2 regions of the Fundidesulfovibrio magnetotacticus genome follow, and region 1 is predicted to be linked to the other one. Evidence: predicted binding sites of a transcription regulator. Region 1 holds the regulator's gene; the other holds the start of a gene.
The links. The regulator sigma-54, encoded in region 1, starts transcription at its own class of promoters, with help from an activator protein. The targets are predictions, from matches to a motif close to CTGGCACGGNNNNTGCTT.

Region 1 (10,578 bases):
CCCAGGCCGTAGCCCTCGGACTCGTAGGGATGGGGCCTGCGCGTGGTGGCGTAGCGGCGCATGATCTCCTGGGTGGAGGCCTCCACGAACACGATCTGGATGTGGCTACCCGAAGCGCGTATCTCGCCCAGGGCGGTTTCCCAGCTGTCGTCCAGGTCCGTGGCGCCCAGTCCCAGGGCCAGGCCCCGGTGGCGCACTGCCGCCTGCCCCTGGAAGAGGCTGGCCAGCTTGGGCATGAGCACGGGCGGCAGGCCGTCCACGCAGAAATAGCCCATGTCCTCGAAAACGTTGAGGGCCGTTGATTTCCCGGACCCCGACAGGCCCGTGATCACCACCACGGGCAGATGGACGCTCGCTCCCGGCATGGCATCGCTCCTTGTGAAAAGTCCCCGCCGCGTGGTCGCGCGGCGGGGACCGGCCTATCACACATCGCGTCCGTTTGCGTGACGAAGCCGCCGGCCCTCACGGGGCCCGGCAGGTTCACGCGTGGCTGGAAAGCACCTTCCAGAGAGCCTCGTGGTCGGCTGCGTCCAGGAAGGAGCGCCGGAAGCCCTCGTCCGAGAGAAGCCGCGAGATCTGCGCCAGGATGCGCAGGTGCATGCCCGCCACGTGTTCGGGCGCGAGCACCAGGAAGAAGATGCGGCAGGGCTTGTGGTCCAGGGATTCGAAATCGATCCCCGCACGGCTGCGCCCGGCCACGATGACGATCTCCTTGAGCGAATCCATCTTGCCGTGGGGAATGGCGACGCCGTCGCCGATGCCCGTGGTGCCGAGATTCTCCCGGTCCATGAGCACGCGCAGCGCCTTTGCCGGGTCCACGTCCGGGAAGGCGGCGGCCACGGGGGCCACCAGCTCCGCGAGAACGTCGGGCTTGCCCCCGGCCGCCAGGTCCTCCAGGACGAAGTCCTTGCGCAGGTATTCCCCCAGGCGCATCAGAGGGAAACCCCAGGATCGATCAGGCCGTAGTCGCCGTTCTTACGCTTGTAGAGCACGTTGACGCGCTCGGTTTCGGCGTCGAGGAACACCAGGAATTCGTAGTGCATGGCGTCGAGCTGCTCGGCGGCCTCTTCAACGCTCATGGGCTTGGGGCTGTACTTGTCGGATTCCTCGATGGCGTGGACCTTGCCCTCGGTGGTGAAGCTCACCACGCCCATGGTCACGTCGCCCTGGGTGGCCTTGCGGCGGTCCTTCATCTTCTCGCGCAGCTTGCGCAGCTGGGCGTCGAGCTTGTCCGTGATCATGTCGATGGTGGAGTACATGTCGTCGGAGCGCTCGTGGGCCGAGATGTGCATGGCGTCGGCGTCGATGACCACGTCGGCGATCTGGCGGGTCTTTTCAACGGAAAGAGTGACCACCACTTCGGCGTTGTCGGAATTGCTCATGTACTTGGAGAGCTTGTCGAAACGCTTGGCAGCATATTCCTGCAGGCCGGGAGACGGCTCGAAGTTCTTGAAATTGAAAGCGATATTCATGATGACCTCCGGGGGTGACGCCGCGTGGCGGCGGATTTGACTACAAAACGTCCTTGCGCTTCGAGGAGGACTCGATGCCCATGGCCATGCGGTACTTGGCCACAGTGCGCCGCGCGATGTTCACCTGCAGGCGCTGCTTGAGAATCTCCGCGATCTGTTCGTCGCTGGTGGGCTTTTTGGGGTCCTCGGCCGAGATGAGCTGTTTGATCACGGCCTTGACCGACTCCGAACCCACCGAGGAGCCGTCGTCGAGTTCCAGCGCCGAGTTGAAGAAGAACTTGAGCTCGTAGATGCCGTGCGGGGTGGCCACGTACTTGCTCGTGGTGATGCGGCTCACGGTGGATTCGTGCATGCCGATGTCGTCGGCCACGTCCTTCAGGATCAGGGGGCGAAGCCGCGTCACGCCGTCCTCGAAAAACTCGCGCTGAAATTTCACTATGGATTCGAGCACCTTGAACAACGTGCGCTGGCGCTGATAGAGGCTCTTCATCAGCCACTGGGCGCTGCGCATCTTGTCCTGGAGATATTCCTTTTCCTTGTTGGCGCTGGAACGGCCCATGTCCTCCATGTAGTAGGGGGAAAGCTGGAGCTTGGGCAGGCCGTCCTCGTTGAGCACGATCACGAAGTCGTCTCCGTATTTGTACACGAACGCGTCCGGGCTCACGTACACCGGGTCCGGCGAGCTGAAATGCGAGCCGGGCATGGGGTCGAGCGTCTGGATGATCTCCAGATACTCCTTGACCTCCTCCATGCTCAAGCGGAACTTTTTCGCCAGGGGCTTGTAGCGCTTCTTCTCCAGGTCTTCCAGGTGGTCGCGCACGATCTCCAGGAGCACCGGGTCCGTGTAGCCGTACACCTCCAGCTGCACCAGCAGGCACTCCTGGGGCGAACGCGCGGCCACGCCCACGGGATCGAGCCGCTGCAGCACCTGGATGACAACCTCCACCTCTTCGGGAGTGACCGCAAGCACCTGGGCGAGTTCCTCCGCGCTGGAGCGCAGATAGCCCCCGGAGTCGAGGTTGCCCACGATCTCGTCCGCGATGGCCTGCTGCCGCGCGTCCAGGGGAGAAAGGCTGATCTGCCACGCCAGGTGGCCTTCCAGCGAGGGCTTGGCCGTGAGCCTGGCCTCGAAGGACATGCCCTCCTCGGGCGTCTCGTGCTCGCGCACCGTGGCCTGGCGCGAGGTGGAAGCGAAATCGCCCAGGTAGTCGTCCCACTCGGCCGTCTTCATCAGCTCGCGCTGCATGGCCCCCTCCTCCTGGGTGGGGTCGGGGGCGTGGGAGTCCTCGGCGATGGTGGGCTCGGGCCGCTCGTCGTCGAACTGGGTCTCTTCGAGCAGCGGGTTCTCCATGAGCTCCTGCTGCACCGTCTCCACCAGCTCCAGACGGGAAAGCTGCAACAGCTTGATGGCCTGCTGCAACTGGGGCGTCATCACCAGCTGCTGCGAAAGCTTGAGTTGCTGCCTGAGCTCAAGTGCCATCGTGCTGTCGTCTCCTTGTGGATTGGACCGGGCGGCTAGCAAGAAGAATGCCGGACGCCCGCCTAGCCCGGTGGTTATGCACCAAAACCGAACCGGAAGCAAGACTTGACGGCTTTTTCCGTGAAGCGCCAAGGACGGCGGGGGCGGACGAACGGGCAGTCCGGGGAGAACCTTCCGGCGCGCAAAGGGCTTCGCCCTCCGCACTCCCGGGTGGCTTCGCGGGTTTCACCGGGTTCTGCGCGGCCGGACAGGCGGCCATCGCCGCATTTCGCCCGACGTATCGGCTACAGGGCGATGTCGCGCCAGAGGGCTTCGCGTTTTCCCTGGGCGGTGAGCAGCAGGCGCACGGCGTCGCGCACCGCGCCGTGCCCTCCGGGCAGGCGGGAGACCCAGGCGGCCAGGCGCAGGATTTCGGGCTGGGCGTCGGCGGGGGCCATGGGCAGCCCGGCCCGTCGCATGGGCGCGGCGTCGAGCCAGTCGTCGCCCATGTAGGCCAGGTGCGGGAAGTCGAGGCCGCGCTCGGAGAGGATGCGTTCCAGGACGGGGAGCTTGCGCAGGTGGCCGCCGTGGAAGGCCGTGACGCCAAGCTGCCGGAGCCGCTCCTCGGCCTGATGGTTGGGCAGCCCGCTCAGGGCGGCCACTTCGATGCCCGCGCGCTCCAGGAGCTTCAGGCCCATGCCGTCGGGGATGGAGAAGCACTTGAGGGACTGCCCTTGCTCGTCCAGCCAGAGGCGGTTGTCGGTGAGCACGCCGTCCACGTCGAGCACGAGCAGGCGCACGTCGCGGGCCAGGGCCAGGGCGCGGCGGCTGAGGCCGGGGCGCGCGGGGCGTTTGAAGGGTCGCATGAGGGGGGAGAGGAAGGCCCCGTCGGCCGGAGAAGGCCGACGGGGCGCAGGTTTTATTACGATTCCCGCTGGGTCTTGGCGGCCCGGATGAATTCCCGGAAGAGCGGGTGGGGCTTCATGGGGCTGGACTTGAATTCCGGGTGGAACTGGCAGCCCAGGAACCAGGGGTGCCCGGGCAGCTCCACGATTTCCACGAGGGATTCGTCGGGAGAGAGCCCGGAGAAGACCATGCCCTTCTCGGCCATGCGGGCGTGGTAGGCCTTGTTGAACTCGTAGCGGTGGCGGTGGCGCTCGTCGATCTGGGCCTTGCCGTAGGCCTCCATGGCCTTGGTGTCGGGCTGAACCACGCAGGGGTAGGCGCCCAGGCGCATGGTGCCGCCCATTTCGGAGTCCATGTCGCGCTTTTCGATCTTCTTGGTGCGGAAGTCGTACCATTCGCGCATGAGGTAGATCACGGGATCGGGGCTCAGGCGGTTGAATTCCTCGGAGTTGGCCTCGGTGAGCCCCAGGACGTTGCGGGCGAACTCGATGCAGGCCAGCTGCATGCCCAGGCAGATGCCGAAGAAGGGGATCTTGTTCTCGCGGGCGTGGCGGATGGCGGCGATCTTGCCCTCCACGCCGCGCGAGCCGAAGCCGCCGGGGACGAGGATGCCGTCGAGTCCGGCCAGGCGCTGGGCCACGTTGGCCGAAGTGACCTCCTCGGAGTTCACGTAGAGCAGGTTCACGTGCACGCCGTTGGCCACGCCGCCGTGGATGAGGGCCTCGTGGAGGCTCTTGTAGGCCTCCTTGAGGTCCACGTATTTGCCCACGATGCCGATGGAGACCTCGCCCTGGGGGTTGGCCAGCTTGTGGGTGAGGTCCTTCCAGGCGGCGAGTTCCGCGTTCTTGGCGGGCAGGCGCAGGAGGATGGCGATCTTCTGGTCCACGCCCTCGGCGTAAAGCTTGAGGGGCAGCTGGTAGATGTTGTTCACGTCCACGGCGGTGAACACCGCGTCGGGGTCCACGTTGCAGAACTGGGCGATCTTGTGCTTGAGCGACTGGTCGAGGTCGATCTCGGAGCGGCAGATGATGATGTCGGGCTGGATGCCGATGGAGCGCAGCTCCTTGACGCTGTGCTGGGTGGGCTTGGTCTTCAGCTCGCCCGCCACGCGGATGTAGGGGATGAGCGTCAGATGGATGTAGAGGACGTTGTCCTTGCCCAGGTCGGAGCGCAGCTGGCGGATGGCCTCCAGGAAGGGCTGGCCTTCGATGTCGCCCACGGTGCCGCCGATCTCGATGAGGGCCACGTCCTCGTCCTTGGCCACGCCGAGGATGGAGCGTTTGATCTCGTCGGTGATGTGGGGGATCACCTGGACCGTGCCGCCCAGGTAGTCTCCCCGGCGCTCCTTCTGGATGACGGTGTTGTAGATGCGCCCGGAGGTGAAATTGTTGTTCTGGGACATGGGGAGGCTCAGGTAGCGCTCGTAGTGCCCCAGGTCGAGGTCGGTCTCCGCGCCGTCGTCGGTGACGTAGACCTCTCCGTGCTGGAAGGGGTTCATGGTCCCGGGATCGACGTTGATGTAGGGATCGAGCTTCTGGATGGTCACCCTCAGGCCCCTGGCCTGAAGGAGCGCGCCTATGGAGGCGGCGGCCAGCCCCTTGCCCAGGGAGGACAACACGCCCCCCGTGACGAATAGAAACTTTGTCTTCATGCGGCCCTGCCTCCTTGGAACCGGCAAAAGTGGTAAACCCCGGCCCAGTTGACGCATTGGGCGGGGGCAAGTATCTTCCTCCGGACACGTCTAAGCGACCGGTCCGATTTTTTCAAGAAACCCCTTGGAGCTCCCAGCATGGCCCTCGTGAAAACCCTGGTGGTCACCGGCTTCGGCACCAACTGCGAGTCGGAGTCCGCGCATGCCGCGCGGTTGGCCGGTTCCGACCAGACCGACATCGTCTACTTTTCCGACATCACCGCCGGCAGGGTGGACCTGCCCGGCTACAACTTCCTCATCTTCCCAGGCGGATTTCTGGACGGCGACGACCTCGGCGCGGGCCAGGCCGGGGCCATCCGCTGGAAATTCGCGGCCACGAAGGACGGCACGCCGCTTCTGGAGCTGCTGCGCGCCTTCCTGGACAGGGGCGGGCTGGTGCTGGGCATCTGCAACGGCTTCCAGCTCCTGGTGAAGCTCGGGCTTTTGCCCGCGCTGGACAAGAAATATTTCGAGCGCCAGGTGACGCTCTCCAACAACGACTCGGGCCGCTTCGAGGACCGCTGGGTCAAGGTGCGCGTGAACAGGGCCAGCCCCTGCGTGTTCACCAAGGACATCGAGCACCTGGACCTGCCCGTGCGCCACGGCGAGGGCATGATCATCCCCCAGGACAACGCCACGCTCTCGCGCATCGTCACGGAAAACCTCATCGCCCTGCAATACGCCGACCCGGCCTCGGGCCTGCCGACCATGGAATACCCCTACAACCCCAACGGTTCGCCCATGGCCATCGCCGGACTCACGGACCCCTCCGGGCGCATCCTGGGGCTCATGCCGCACCCCGAGGCCTTCAACGACCCCACCAACCACCCGGGTTGGACCCGGGGCGAACGGCCGAGCCTCGGCATCGCGCTTCTGGAGAACGCCGTGCGCCACCTGAAAGGGAACGCGTAGACCAACCGACAGGGCCGCCGCCGTCGATCCGAAGGAGCCGCGCGCCTGCCCCCCGCGCGACGACGGGGCGGACGCCCGGGGCGCAGCCGCTTCCATGAAACCGACAACGCCCCCCTCCGCCCTCCTCTCCCAGCCGCCTCCGGGCTGGAAATCCTGGCGTCTGGTGATGACCCGGGCGCTCAGGCAGGCCTGGCGGGCGGGCCGCGGGGGCGAGGCCCCGGTGGGCGCGGTGGTGCTCGAGGCCGCCACGGGGCGCATCCTGGCCGAGGCCTGCAACGGCCCCATCGAGGCCAACGACCCCACGGCCCACGCGGAAATCCTGGCCCTGCGCGATGCGGGCCGGGCGCTGGGCAACTACCGCCTGAACGGGGCCATCCTGGCCGTGACCCTGGAGCCCTGCCTGATGTGCGTGGGGGCCATGGTGCACGCGCGCATCGGGGGGCTGGTCTACGGCGCGGCCGACCCCAAGGCCGGGGCCGTATCCTCCGCCCTGAAGGGCGTGGAACTGCCCTTCCTGAACCACCGTTTCCCGGTGCTGGGCGGCGTGCTGGCCGCAGAGTGCGGCGCGACGCTCACCCGCTTCTTCGCGGCAAGGCGCAAGGAGCGCGGCTGACAAGGGCATCCTCCCGGACAGCCGTGAGCCCTGCGGAGCGGCCGCCGCCCGACAATCCGGACCAGTACGTCATACGAACCACCACGGAACCAGGCAGCCCCCCACCGCCCCTGCAACACCCGATTCCCGGCGATGGAACACTAAGGGCCGCCCCACGGGACGGCCCTTTGAACCATTTGGGTTACCTGCCTTTTCTTTCCTGCGAATTGCCGTAAAGGCCTCCGGCCAGCGCGCCCAGCGCGCCGCCCACGGCCGCGCCCACGCCCACATAGCCTCCCGAGATGGCCGCGATGCCCGCGCCCGCGCCCGCGCCGATGGCCGCGCCGCTCAGGGTTCCCTGCTGGGTCTTGGACATGTTGGTGCAGGCCCCGGAGAAGAGAAGCGTCATCACCAGGACGCCCGATGCGATGGTTCTGGTCATGGCGGACCTCCTATTGCTTCGCTGGTTTGGGGAAGGCCACCTCGTACCAGAGCACTTCCACCACGGGTTTGGCCTTCATGTCCGGCTGTTTGGCGAACACCTCGTCAAGGGCGGCGACGATCTCCTTGAGCTTGAAGCGCGAAAGGCTCTGCACCCAGGCAGGCACCAAGGTGCGCTGGTCCGGGGGCGGGTTGTCTCCCTGCACTTCCTTTTCCAGCTCGACCATGGTGGTCAGCCCCGCGATGAAGGCCAGCCGTTCCTCGGGAGTGGCATTCACCCAGTGTTCGCCCGTGATCACGGGAAACTGGTTCGCCTGGGCGCGGGCCTGCGTCGCGGCGGCCAGCGCCAGGGCCAGAAACAAAGCCGTCAATCCCGTGCGTCCCAATGCCACGGCACACCTCCTGCTTACTGGTTGAGCGTCGATTGCGTCAAAAGCGTCACGTTGGACTTCGTGAAAAAGCCGTCGAAACCGTCGTAACGGTGAATGTATTCGTTCACCAGAAGCGTGTTGCGGCTCATCTTGGTGAAAATCTGCTTGAGGCCCTCCTCGCGAGAGCCCACCAGTTCGGAGAGAAAGCCCACGCCCTGGGCTTTGAGGGCCTCCACAACGTCCTCGATGTCCCGGGTGTCGAAGGCCATGTGGTGGCTGCGCGGGCCGTAGTTGTGGATGAACAGTTCCGTGGGGCCGGAAGTCTCCGGCGTGGTGAAGGGCGCGATGCCGGAGGTGAACACCTGGGCGTATTCGCCCGGGGCCAGCCGCGCCACGTTGGTGATGGAATTGAGGAACTCCACGTAGACCGCGAAGGCGAAGTCGTAGCTGGTGAGTCCCATGAACTCCAGGATGGCGGCGTCGCGCTCCTCGGCGCGCACGCGCGTGGCCACATGGTCGAGCCTGCCGATGCGCGCCAGGTGGGGCGCTTCGTTTTTCGCCAGCGCGAGGTCCAGGGGCCGCGCGTCGGCCGGGGCATAGCTCCGGGAGGCGTCACGACGCTCCAGCAGGCCCACGGAGTTGCCCGTGAAGGGCGAGGGCGCGGTCTGGGCGAAGCGCCGTCCGGCGTTCCCGAAGGGGTCTTCCTCCAGGAAGGCCGTGCCTCGCGCCTGCTGGAGCCCCACGTAGCGCTCCACGTCCTCGCAACGAAAGATGAATGTTTCCAGGCGTGTGCCCGGCACATCGCCCGTTTTGACCCCCTTGTTGGCTTCCCGGAAGGGGTTGCCCGAACCGGCGCGCGTGCGCACCACCAGATCGGCGGAGCCCTCCAGGGAGAGCACTGCAAAATCGCCCTCCCGCGTGGTGAAGGCCTCCGAAAGCGCATGGCCGGTGGTTTCGAGCAGTTCCCGCACGCCATCGCGGAAGCGGTCCGGTTCGGTGGCGATCACCACGGCCTCCAGGCCTGCCGTCAGGCCCAGAAGCCCGGCCTTATCCCGGCCCGAGCGGACCTGCTCCACAGCCGCCAGGAGGGCGGCGTCGTTCTCTTGGGGATGTTGGGTCATCGTTCCTCCATCACAAGGCTTGCCGGTGATTGTAACCGATCGCGCCCGCTTGTCCAGAGCCCACGCGCGAAGGCCTGTCACCGTGGGTTCCCGGGGGATATGTTCACGGAGAGCGACGAAAGCGGGGACACCGCGCATGACAGGCGCAGTGAGAGCGGAACTCTCCGCAATGCGATTCGTTTCGGCTCATGACGACTGGTCACGGACCGGGAGGCGAATGCCGCACACTTCGCAGGGCACGCTACAGTTGAACATGCCTATGGGAAATCCGAAATAACGACAAAACCATCAATCACACGTCTCAAAAAAAACACCATCCAAACCTTTCCAGCCGTGCTTTCCTCTTGTGAACCGAACGCATTGATTGTAGGAACTAAACGTATTTCAAAGCGAGGATGCTGCCGTGACCCCTTCCCCTTTGCATCAAACGCCGCGCACACCTCTCCCCCGAACGAATTGGAACTTTCCGAAGGCAGCATCTCCGCTCCTCGGACTCGTCCTGTTTGTTCTCTTCGTCCTGTCGGTTTCCGGCTGCGCTGGCGAGAGCGTTTCCGTCTACGTGACTCCGGGGGCCAACCTGCGCGCCAAGCGCACGGTGGCCATCATGCCCCTTGCCAACCTGACCACGCACCCCAGCGCGGGGCAGATCATAAGCGACCTGCTCTATACGGAACTGCGCACGGTGCAGTCGTTCCGCCTTCTGGAAAACACGGAAGTGTGGAACCGCATGGCCGGCAAGGACCAGGACATCGAGGACGCCGCGCTCACCCAGCGCGCGCGCCAGTTGGGACAGGACCTTCTCGTGGACGCCGTGCTTTTCGGCGCGGTCACGGAATTCCGTTACAAGCGCGGCCTCGACGAGGAGCCCGCCGTGGGCATCACCCTGCGTCTGATGGACGTGGCCTCGGGCCAGGTGCTCTGGGTGGCCACCATCTCGCGCGTGGGAGGCTGCGACCTCTTCTGCAAGGACTCCCTGAGCCGTTCGGCCCAGACCATCTGCCGCCAGATGGCCGCGGACATCGAGGCGGCCATCCGCAAGGAGCCGACGGCCGCGCCACCGGCAAAGGAAACCGCCGCGCCCAGGCCGCAATCTTCGGGTTCCACCCCCATCAACGGCGGACCCGGCGCGAGCGTCGCCGGAAAGCCCCTCGCCAACTGACGCCCGCGCCATGCCCGCCCGCGTTCTGACGCTCCTCGCCCTCCTGCTGGCGCTCGTCGCCGTCGGACAGGCGCACGCCGCCGAGCCCTCGCAGCCGCCCGTGCGTTCCTGGGCCTGCTACTACGGGGCCAAGCCGATCGCCTCCCTCACGCGTTTCGACCTGCTTGCCCTGGAAAGCTCCAACCTGCCCGCGCCAGCCAAACGCAAGGGCCGCCCCCTGAGCCTGGGCTACGCCAGCCTGGGCGAGGTGGACATGGACGGCCGCTTCTGGGGCGACGTGCAGGACAAGCCCTTCGTGCTGGGCAAGAACAACTCCTGGAACTCCCGCTTCGTGGACATCCGCGATCCCGCCTGGCGCGCCTTCGTGCTGGAGCGCATCCTCCCCCCCATCCTGGAGCGCGGCTACGACGGTTTCTTCCTGGACACCCTGGACTCCAGCATCCACCTGGAACAGA
Region 2 (10,578 bases), on a different contig from region 1:
GCTGGGCGGCATCAGCTCCGGCCAGGACATCGTGGTGCGCGCGGCCGTGAAGCCCATTCCCTCCGTCGCCAAGGAACAGCTGACCACCACCACCTCCGGCGAGGAGACCACCGTGCGCGTGGGCGGACGCCACGACGCCTGCGCCATCCCTCGCATCAACCCTGTGCTGGAGGCCATGGTCTGCCTGACCCTGGCCGACTTCTGGCTGCTCTCGGGCCGACGCATCTGAGCCCGCGCCCGCGCTCCGGCCGCGCACTGCGCGGCAGCCCGCCCGGCGACGACGGGGCCGCTCAGCCCAGGAGCTTCATCAGCCGGTGCTTCTGCTCCAGCTGGAATTCGCTGGTGAGGGCCGGGCGCGAGGCCTCGAAGGAGAGCCCCGACTCCCGGTCCGCCCCGCCCGAGAGCCAGCTCTCCAGCCCGGCGGCGCGCACCGAGGACGCCGCCGCCTTCCAGGCGGGCACGAGCCCCGTGGCGGGCGCCCAGAGCGCCGCGCGGGCGCGGTCCGTGTCCGCCAGGAACGAACTCCAGAACGTCCGCGAGTTTGTCCACAGCTGGCCGGTGCGCCCGGCGGTGGTCACGCCCATCCAGCGCAGGTCCCCAGCCCGCGAGGCCAGGGGGGCCTCCAGGCGCTGCCCCAGCCCCGCCGCGAACTGGTCCTCGTTGGCCCGCAGATAGCGTGAAAGCGAGTTCCAGGCGTCGGTGATCCCGCTCCAGCCCTTCTCCGTGGCCTCCATGCCCGAGGTCACGGCCAGGGGCACGTCCTCCGCGTAGACCGATTCCAGCCCAAGGAGCACGCGGCCCTGGTCCAGGCTGAAGGCGTCGTTCTCCGAGACCATCTCCCTGCCGTTCACGGTGATCATCCCGTCGCGCCCGGGGCGCTCGCGGCTCAGCACCCCCAGGGAGTCCAGCACCCCGGTGCGCCCGTCGGTGAGGGACACGCGCTCCCCGATGCGCTGGTTGAGCTGGGTCAACGCCAGGAACGCGCCCTGGTGGTGGAGATCCTTGCCCGGCGTCACGGTGGAGGGGATCATCGTGCCCGCCGTGGCGGCCCCGAGGGAGCGCTGGCTGCCGCCGATGGCCACGGAGGCGGAGCGGTACACGTCCTCCCAGGTGTCGCCCGGGGCCACGTTGAACGACACGGGCGTGCCGGTGAGCTTCGCCGTCAGGCCCAGGCTGGAAAGCAGGCCGCCCGCGCCGTCGGCGAGTGCGAAGTCCTTCCCGGCCGCTCCGGTCACCGTGAGGGAGCTGCCGTCGGTGGCGGCCCCCGGCGTGGTGGTGGAGGGGATGGGCCAGTAGCCCACCGAGGCCGTGACCCCGGGCTGGGAATAGGCCGTGGACGAGGCCGAGAGCGTGGGGCTTGCGGACTTGACCCAGACGGGCTGCCCGTTCAGCTCCGCGCCCACGGCCTGGAGCACGTCGCCCCAGGACCAGCCGGACCCCACGATGACCGAATGGGAGCGCGTCTCGCCGTCGTAGGCGGAGGAGAAGGTGTAGGTCCCGGCGGCCAGGGTGGTGGCGTCGGAGGGGGTGAAGGCCTTGGAGATGTAGGTGGAGGCCTGGGGGCCGATTCCGGTGGCGATGCCCAGGTCGTGGCGTCCGGTGGCCAGGGTCGTGGCGGCGCGCGGGTCCGTGGGCGTGGAGGAGAAGAAGGTGGGCAGGGCGGTGGCCTGGCCGCTCACGGAGTAGAAGGCCTCCTGGGCCGGGCCCACGGCGCGGTTGGCCGCGCGCAGTCGCAGTTGCGCGAGCAGGTCGCCGGAGCGGTCGGAGACGCGCAGGTCCTGGTCCTGGCGCAGGGGGTTCACGGAGAGGGCCAGCACGGCGCCCGTGCCGGGCATGGAGGGGGCCTGCTGGAAGGCGGCGTTCTGGTAGACCACGTCTGCCCGGGCGGCCAGGGGGGACTGGTTCACGGCGTCGCCGACCTTGCCCAGCACGTCGCCCCAGGTGTCGGCGCTAGCCACGTCCACGTTCAGGGTCTGGGTGTCCGGGCCCAGGGAGAGATCGAAGGAATAGCTTCCCGCCGCCAGGGAGGTCTGGGCGGAGGCCTCGAAGCCGCCGGAGGCGATCTTCACCAGGGGGGTGGCCTGGTCGGCGTCCCGGGTGACCCCGGCGATCTTCCCCGCCGCGTCCCCGCTGCCGGTGACCATGCGGGCCTGGGGCCAGGCGAAGGCCCCCAGGGCGGACTCGAAGGCCCTCAGGCGGGTGTCCAGGCCGCTCAGCAGGGGGTTGGCGGGCAGGGCGGCGAGGCGGCGGTCCAGGGCGTCGCCCGCGCGCGACAAGACCTCAGAGGCCGCCCAGTCGCTCTTGATCCGGGAGGTGCTCGCCAGGGTCCCCGTCTGGACCTTGGTGACGCCGCTTTCGTCCACGTCCGCCGAACTCCATGTGTTCGAGGCAGAGCCCCCTGGCCGGGGCGGTTGCCGGGGCGAGGGTCCTGTCCTTCGTCTCCAGGAGGGATCGGACGGTTTGGGCGTTTGCTTTACCCTGCCCGGCCAAGGCCAGGCAGCCCATGATGTTGCGCACCATCTGTTTGAGGAAGCCGCCGCCCCGCACCCGGAAGACGGCCTCGTGGGGCGTGGGGCCGGGGTGGCGGGTGATGGAGAAGACCTCGCGCACGGTGTCCGCCACGGGGGTGCCCGCGTTCTGGAATGCGGCGAAATCGTGGCTGCCGACGAAGGCCTGGGCCGCCTCGTCCATGGCGTCCAGGTCCAGGCTGCCCGCGTCCCAGACGAAGGGGCGGCGCTGGGGCAGGAGGAAGCCCTGCTCCAGCCAGAAGGTGTAGGCGTAGGTCTTGGCGGTGGCGTCGTAGCGGGCGTGGAACTCCCGGGAGACCTCCTCCGCGGCGAGCACGGCCATGTCCCTGGGCAGGAGGGCGTTGAGGGCGCGCCGCCAGGGGAGGTGGGCGCGCGCGGCGGGCACGTCGGCGTGGGCCACCTGATGCAGGGCGTGGACGCCCGCGTCGGTGCGCGAGGCCCCGTGGGCGCGCACGGGCCGTCCGGCCAGGCGGGCCAGGGCCTCTTCCAGGCAGGCCTGCACGCTGCGCCCGCGCCCCTCGGGCTGATACTGCCAGCCCGCGAAGTCGGTGCCCTGGTAGGCCAGGGTGCATTTCAGGCGGAGGGTAGGTTCCATGGGCCGGGCATGGAACACGCTCGGGGCGCGGGGGTCAAGCCCCCGAGGCGTCTTCGGGCGGGGCCTCCGGGGTGGCATCGGACACGAGGTCGAAGCATTCCACCGGGAAAAGAACCTCCACCCGCGCGCCCGAGCAATGCGGGATGGCGAGCTTCCCGGCGATCTGGTGCACGAGGCCCATCACGAGCTGGAAACCCAGTGATTTCTGGTTTTCGGGGTCGAAGCCGGGAGGGAACCCCGGTCCGCTGTCCTGTACGGCGAGCAGGGCCTGAGAGCCCTGGCGTTCCAGGGTGATGCGCAGGGTCCATCCCCCCCTGCCGGGGGCGGCATGCTTGAAGGCGTTGGTGATCAGCTCGTTGAGCAGCAGGCCGAAGGGCACGGCCTTGTCGATGCCAATCGACAGCGGGCAGGTTTCGATCTCCAGGCAGGCCTTCCCGACGTCTGTGTCGAAGGTTTGGGCCAGCTTGCCGGCCAGGTCGCGGATGTAGTTGGCGAGGTCCACGGCCGCGAAGTCGCTGGTGCGGTAGAGTTGTTCGTGGACCAGGGCCATGGAGTGGATGCGCCGGTCGAGGGTCTCCGCGCGTTCCAGTTCCTTGGGGTCCTCGGTGTCCGCGGCCTGGAGGTTCACGAGGCTCATGATGATCTGGAGGTTGTTCTTGACCCTATGGTGGATCTCCCGCAGGAGCATCTCCTTCTCGCACAGGGAGTGGCGGATGTCCTCCTCGGCCCGCTTGCGGCGCTGGATGTCCTCCACCACGGCGATGAAGTAGTCTGGCGCGCCCGCGTCGTCGCGGACCAGGGTCGCCGTGACCAGCGTCCAGAGGGGGACGTCGCCGGGACGCAGCCAACGGGTCTCCAGGCACAGGCTTTCCTGTCCGCTTTCGAGCAGTGTCGCCACGAGGCGCTTCCCTTCCTCCATGCAGCCGGGGTGGAGCAGGTCTCGCGGCGCGGCCTGCATCAGTTGCTCGCGGGTGCGGCCCATGATGTCGCAGAGTTTCTGATTCACCAGGAGCACGGCCCCGTCGGCGGCCACATGGGCGATGCCCACGGCAGCGTGCTCGAAGGTGTCGCGGAAGCGCTTGCGGAAGGCTCGCAGCGCCGTCTCGTGGCGGCTGCGCTCCCGGAGCAGGCCCTCCACCCTGGCCAGGAGCTCTTCGCTGGAAAAGGGCTTGGTGACGTAATCCTGCGCGCCGGACCTGAGCAGTTCCACCCTCAGGGCGTCGTCGGCCTTGGCCGTGAGCATCACCACGGGGACGTCGTCCATTTCGGGGTGGAGACGCAGCTCCCGCACGAGCCAGCTGCCGCTGGCTCCGGGCATCATCACGTCGGAGAGGATCAGGTCCGGCTTGAGGGCGAGGGCCATGTCCAGGGCCTCCCTGCCGTCCTCGGCCGCGGCGACCCGGAACCGGGGCGAGAGCGTGGACCGGATGAACATGCTCATGTCCGGGTTGTCCTCCGCCACGAGAATCAGGGGCGCGTCCGGGGAGGTCCCGGCGGACCCGGACGGCTTGTGCCCGGTGTGGACGCGTTGTTCCTCCACGACCTGGCGTGCGGGTTCCTCGTCCAGCAGTTCGGGGGCGGGGAGCATCGTCGTGCCCGGAGGCGCGGCCAGGGGCAGCGTGACCGAGAACTGGGCGCCGCCGCCGGGAGCCTCGTCCAGCGTGACGCTGCCCCCGTGCAACTGGGCGAGTTCCCGGACGATGGCCAGGCCCAGGCCGGTGCCGCCGTGGAGGCGTTGCGTCCCGCCGTCCACCTGGCGGAAACGCTCGAAGACGGCCTCGCGCAGGTCAGGGGGCACGCCCGGGCCGTTGTCGCGCACGTGCAGCACGGCGCTGCCTTCCCTTTGCTCCAGCGAAAGCTCCACCCTGCCGCCGGGCGGGGTGAACTTGAAGGCGTTGGAGAGCAGGTTGAGCACGATGCGCTGGCACTTCTGGGCATCCACCTGGGCGGGCAGCTCGTCGGGAAAGCTCAGGGAGAGAAGCGTTCCGTTGTCCTTGGCCAGGGACTCGAAGTGCGACGCCGTGAGACGGATGAGCCGGGCGAGGTCGAGCTCTGCGTAGTTGAGGACCATGCTCCCCGCTTCCAGCTTGGCCACGTCGAGCAGGTCGTCCACGTGGCGATGGAGCAGCCCGGCGTTGCGGCGGGCCATTTCCAGGTCGCGCTGGACCTGCTCCGGCAGATCGCGCCTGGCCAGGGTGTTCTCGACGGGTCCGAGGATCAGGGCCAACGGGGTGCGCAACTCGTGGCTGACGTTGGCGAAGAACTGGGTCTTGAGCTCGTCAAGTTCCCGGGTCTTTTCGTAGAGACGGGTGATTTGTTGGTTGGCCTCATGGATGCGGCTGTTGGCTTCCGTGACTTGGGCCAGGGACTTGGCGACGCGGAGGTTGGCCCTGCGCAGGCGGTCGTGGGAGAGGCTGAAGAGCACGCCCATGCACATGAACATCCCGATGGAGACGAGACCTATGGGGCTTTGCAGCAGCAGTTTAAGGTCGGGAGCGATGAAGAAGAACGTGGCGAGCGCCGTGCTCAGAAGCGTGGCCGCTAGTCCCCCGGGCAGCCCCCCCGCCCAGGAGCTGAAGAACACGGCGGGGAAGAACAGGAACCAGGCGTAGGGCTTGATGGCCGCCCAGAAGGTCCACTGCAGGGCGAACGCCAGGAGCGGGATGGCCAGGGCGAGCACGATGCGGCTAGTCGGAATCCGGGCCTTCGGGTCATCCATGGCGAGTCCTTGGGGACAGCCGACGGACACGGCTTTGGGCTGCCCTGACAACGATCCGAAGGGATCGGTCGCGGTTAGGTGAAACCAGCTTCAACTTACCATTGTGAAAGGATCGTGTGAAGCGGTTTTCGCCGCAAAGAGCTTTGGGAACAGAACGCCAGAGCGGGAGGGCCGCAGAGGTCCGGCCCCGCCCGTGCGGGCGCGGCAGTACGAGGCGATGATCTACGACGGGAAAAAGGCCCGGCCCCGCCCGCGCGTGCGCGCGGACGGGGCCGGGAGGGCGTCATTGGGGGCCGGGCCTAGGGCTTTTCGGGCAGCTCGGGGCCGGTCTGGAGCTTGGTGAGGTCTTCGGAGAGCTTGGCGGCCTTCTTGGCCGAGACGAACGTCAGGATCTCGCCGGCCTGGCGGCCCTTCATGCCCGCCAGGATTTTGACGGCGATCTGCTCGTCCAGGGTCTCCAGCACCGAGGCGGCCTGCTTGGCCTTCATGTTGGTGTACACGTCGATGAGGTGGCGCAGCTTCTCGTCCTTGAGGGACTTGGCTTCGGCCAGCATGCCCTTGAGCAGGCTCTCGAGGTTCTGCAGCTGGGTCATGCGGGTGTTCAGGTCCGATTCCAGGGACTTCAGGGCCTGTTCGCGGCGCTCCAGCTCCTCGGCGCGGGTTTTGAGCTGCTCCAGGGTGAGCACGCCTTGCGGGGGTTGGGCCGGGGTCTTCTTGTCCTGGGCGGGAGCCTGCTGGGCGGCGTGGGCCGGGGCGTCCTCCAGGATGGAGGCGCGCACGGCCGCCAGGGGGGCCTGGGCGCTAGCGGCCGGGGCTTGCCCTGGGGGCGATGCGGCGGACTGGAGCGCGGACTTGGGGGCGGGCTGGACTGGCGCGGCCGCGGTCGCCATCTGGGCCGCCATCTGGGCCGGTGGCGCGGCAACCGGGGCCTGGGCCTGCTGGCGCTGGCCCGGCGTGGAGAGCCCCATGAAGAGCAGCAGCGCGAGCTTCACGGCCGCGAGGCCGGCGGCCGCCAGCAGGACCTTAGACAACCGGGGGCTGGTAGCGAAGGGTCGCCATTTCGTCGAATTGGGCCTGCTCTTTGCGATGCTCTTCACGTTCATGGCGAACCGCCTGTGTTTCCTTGAGTTTTTCGAGAAGCTTGCGTTCCTTGGAGCGCTCCACCAGCTCGAGCCTGCGTTGATGCACGTCCTGGGCCAGCCGCGCCTCCTCCAGGCGGGAGAAGGCAAGTTCCTCCTCCAGGCGGCGGGCGTAGTTGCGTCCCAGCCAGAAGTCGGCGGCGCTCGCGCCCTCGCGGGCCATGCGCTCCAGGTGTTCGCGCAGGGAGGCGTCCAGGCGGGCCGTGGCCTCCAGGCGCTCCTGGAGGGCCTGCTGGGCCTTGGCCAGGGCCAGCTTGGCCTGGTCTTCCAGCTGTTCGCGGTAGTCGAGCACCTGGGCGAGGGTGAAACGGAAGGGTCTGGTCATGGCCCTGGGACGTTAGCAACATCCAGGCCACGAGGGAGCGGCGGTGCGCGGGGGGCCGGGGGCGCGCCGTGTCCGGCCGCCGTCCGGCCCGGCGCAGCCCGGCGTCCGGGCGTCGCCCGTCGGCGCGGCGGGCAGCCCCGTACGGAGGGCCGGAGCGTCGGGATTACGGCGCTACTTCAGGCGCGTCTCGCCCTCGGAGAGTTCGCGCAGGCGCTCGAAGTCCTCGATGGTGATGTTGCGCCCGCGCATGGTGATGTATCCCTGGTCCTCCAGGCGGGCCAGGGCGCGGGAGAGCGCCTCGCGCGTGGCCCCCAGGAACCCGGCCAGGTGGCCCTTGCTCATGTCCAGATCGAAGGCTGGGGAGTCCTTGCCCTCGGACTGGTGCAGCAGGTAGGCCGCCAGACGGGCGGGCACCTCGCGCAGGGTGAGCTGGCCGATCATGGTGGCCATCTGGCGCAGGCGCTGGGAGAGGGCCGCCAGCATGGCCATGGCGAAGCCCGCGTCGCGCTCCATGAGCCGGGTGAGCACGCTCTTTTCCAGGTAGAGCACCGAACTGGGCTGGATGGCCATGGCGTTGGCCGGGAAACGCGTGCCCTGGAACATGGGCACCTCGGCGAAGGGCTCGCCCGGCCCCAGCACGTGGAGGATCTGCTCCTTGCCCTCGGACGAGGACTTGTAGATCTTCACCTGTCCCGAGAGCAGCACGTAGAGGCCCTTGGCCTCCGCGCCCTCGAAAAACACCACCTGCCCCTTGTCCAGCCGGAGCACGGCGGAGTTGTTTTCGAGCGTGGCGAGCTGCGCCGGGGAAAGACCGGAAAACAGCGGCGCCTTGGCCAGGATCGACAGGGTGGAAGGGGATTTTTTCTCCATGGGGCGTGGGTGTACCCGCATTTTGACGCAAATCAAACCCCGCGTGACCGTTGGCGTGTAGGAATGCCTCCGACGACGTGGAGGTACCGATGCGACGCGCGCTCCTGACGCTCCTGGCGGCCCTGGGCTTCCTGCTCCCGGCGGCCCACGCCCACCGCTGGCACGGCCTGCCCGAGGCCCTGGCCTGGCTGGTCCCGGCGCTTGCCCTGTTCACCGGCAGGGAATTCGCCCGCCGCGCGGCCCAGCTGGCGCTGCTGGCCGGGAGCCTGGTGCTGGTGGACACCATGCTCCATTTCATCATGCTGCGCTCCGCCATGGGCGCGCCCTGGATGCGCCTGGCCCTGATCCTCTCTGCCTCGGCCCTGGTCCCGCTTGCGGCGGCCTGGGCCCTGGAGCGCCCCCTTTCCCCCACGGCGCGGGCCGGGCGGGAGAGCCCGGGAGACGCCGCCCCCGAAGGCCCGACAGGAGCGAGCCCGGAGGAGGAGACGGCAAGTCGCGAGGGCCGCTCCGAGGTGGCCCCGCGCGCGGTCGCGGCCTCGCCCGCCCTGGCCGGGCGCTCCCCCTGGCCGGGCCTCGCCGCCGCCGCGCTGGCCTTCGCGGGGCTGGCCGCAGTGCAGCTCAAGGCCGCGCGGCCCATGCTCCTGGCCGAGCGCTTCGTCCCTGGCGCGGGGTGGCTGGAAGCGGCGCTCCTGGCCCTCTACGCGGGCTTCGCCGCCGAGGCCCTGCTGCGCAAGGACGGCGGCCGGGCGCGCAGGCTGCTCTGGGGCGTCTTCTCCGCGGCCTTCTTCGCCCAGCTGGCCCTGGGCCTGGCCGGGTTCGACCGCTTCCTCATGAGCGGCGCGCTGCACCTGCCCGTGCCCGCGCTCATCGCGGCGGGGCCGCTCTACCGGGGCGAGGGCCTGTTCATGCTCGCGCTCTTCGCCGGGGCGGTGCTTCTTGTGGGGCCGGGCTGGTGCAGCCACCTGTGCTACATCGGGGCCTGGGACAGCGCCTGCTCCCAGGCGCTCAAGCGCCCCGCCGAGGCCCCCCGGCGCATGCGCGCGGCGCGCGCGGTCCTGGCCGCCCTGGCGCTGGGCGGAGCCTGGGCGATGGGACGCGCGGGCGTTCCGGCCTGGACGGCCGGAGCCCTGGCCGCCGGGTTCGGCCTGGCGGGGGTGGGGGTGATGCTCTTCGTCTCGCGCCGCCTGGGCGTGATGGCCCACTGCGCAGGCTGGTGCCCCATGGGTCTGGCGGCCGGACTCCTGGGCAGGCTTTCGCCCTGGCGTCTGGCCGTGGCCGAGGGCTGCACGGGCTGCGGGCGCTGCGCCCGGGCCTGCCGCTACGACGCCCTGCGCCCGGAAGACCTGGCCCGGCGCGCGCCGGGCGTCTCCTGTTCGCTGTGCCGGGACTGCCTGGAGCGCTGCCCGCACGGGGTGCTCTCGCTCACGTTCCTGGGCCGGTCGCGTCCGTGGACGGAGCCCGCCTACGCGGCCCTGGCCGGGGCGCTCATGGCCGTGTTCCTGGGCGTGGCCCGGCTCTAGCGGCCCGTGGACAACTCCCCGGCGGCCGCTAACGGGACTTCTTCACAGGCGGCACGCCCGCCTCGCAGGGCGTGCCGGTCTGGCAGAAGCCGCAGCTGTTCACGGGGAAGCCCAGCTGGTCCGAGGCCACCCACGGGGCCGTGACGCCCCGGATGTAGGCCTTGCATTTGCCCTTGTCGTGCCCGGCTTCGCTGATGGCCCCGGCCGGGCAGCGCTTCATGCAGGCCCGGCAGGGCACGCCCCGGGCGCGCAGGCACCACTCGTCGTGGCGCTCGTAGGGCCGGGGCGTGGGCGCGAACGCCGCGCGCGCCACCACGGAGCCCACCCGCACGGCCTTGCCCGCCCGGGTGATCAGCCCGTCGGAGAGCCCGAAGCACCCCAGGCCGCAGACGTGGGCCGCATGGCGCTCCGACCACGTGGACGCAAAGCCGAAGCGCTCCGACACGGCCCGCCCCCACTGGGGCAGCAGCGCCGGGGCGCAGGCCCGCACGCCGCGCGCGGCCAGAAGCTCCACCACGTGGCGGCGCAGGGCCTCGTTGACCTGCTCCCCGTAATGCCGGGCCTTGCTCCACTGGGCGCTGGGCAGCTCGCGGGCCTTGCGATGCGCCTGACGGGTGTCTCGGGTCTGGGGGAGGACCCAGGCGATCACGGAGAGTTCTTCGTCCTCGGCCGGGTCGTCCGGGAAGGCCCAGGCGTGAGCCTGGGCCGGTGACCAGTAGAAGTCCTCCCCGATGTCGGCGCGGATGCGCGCGAAGAGAGGGTCCGCGCCCGAGGCGCAGCCCAGCAGGGGCGCGTCGAAGGCGGGCAGGGACGAACCGGGTTCCAGGGCGTTGTGGGCGCGGTCGTCCATCCAGGCGGCCATGGCGCGTGCGAGTTCTTCCA

Region 2: a site for sigma-54 is predicted at 7,320-7,337, ahead of fliJ (flagellar export protein FliJ). Genes of this name have one in related genera too.

The regions. Positions count from the first base shown of each region.
Region 1 covers NZ_BLTE01000014.1:113,516-124,093, reverse strand. The annotation lists gene rapZ (RNase adapter RapZ) at 1-365, opposite strand, end outside; gene NNJEOMEG_RS15030 (PTS sugar transporter subunit IIA) at 481-933, opposite strand; gene hpf (ribosome hibernation-promoting factor, HPF/YfiA family) at 933-1,472, opposite strand; gene rpoN (RNA polymerase factor sigma-54) at 1,513-2,952, opposite strand; gene NNJEOMEG_RS15015 (KdsC family phosphatase) at 3,237-3,797, opposite strand; gene pyrG (CTP synthase) at 3,854-5,488, opposite strand; gene NNJEOMEG_RS15005 (phosphoribosylformylglycinamidine synthase subunit PurQ) at 5,627-6,439, shown strand; gene tadA (tRNA adenosine(34) deaminase TadA) at 6,534-7,052, shown strand; gene NNJEOMEG_RS14995 (YMGG-like glycine zipper-containing protein) at 7,234-7,473, opposite strand; gene NNJEOMEG_RS14990 (hypothetical protein) at 7,484-7,864, opposite strand; gene NNJEOMEG_RS14985 (hypothetical protein) at 7,879-8,964, opposite strand; gene NNJEOMEG_RS14980 (LpoB-related protein) at 9,368-10,123, shown strand; gene NNJEOMEG_RS14975 (glycoside hydrolase family 191 protein) at 10,134-10,578, shown strand, end outside.
Region 2 covers NZ_BLTE01000006.1:163,309-173,886, reverse strand. The annotation lists gene aroC (chorismate synthase) at 1-229, shown strand, start outside; gene NNJEOMEG_RS08460 (hypothetical protein) at 291-2,363, opposite strand; gene truA (tRNA pseudouridine(38-40) synthase TruA) at 2,281-3,123, opposite strand; gene NNJEOMEG_RS08450 (ATP-binding protein) at 3,158-5,842, opposite strand; gene NNJEOMEG_RS08445 (MotE family protein) at 6,142-6,873, opposite strand; gene fliJ (flagellar export protein FliJ) at 6,866-7,306, opposite strand; gene NNJEOMEG_RS08435 (Crp/Fnr family transcriptional regulator) at 7,478-8,176, opposite strand; gene NNJEOMEG_RS08430 (4Fe-4S binding protein) at 8,266-9,696, shown strand; gene NNJEOMEG_RS08425 (4Fe-4S ferredoxin) at 9,725-10,578, opposite strand, start outside.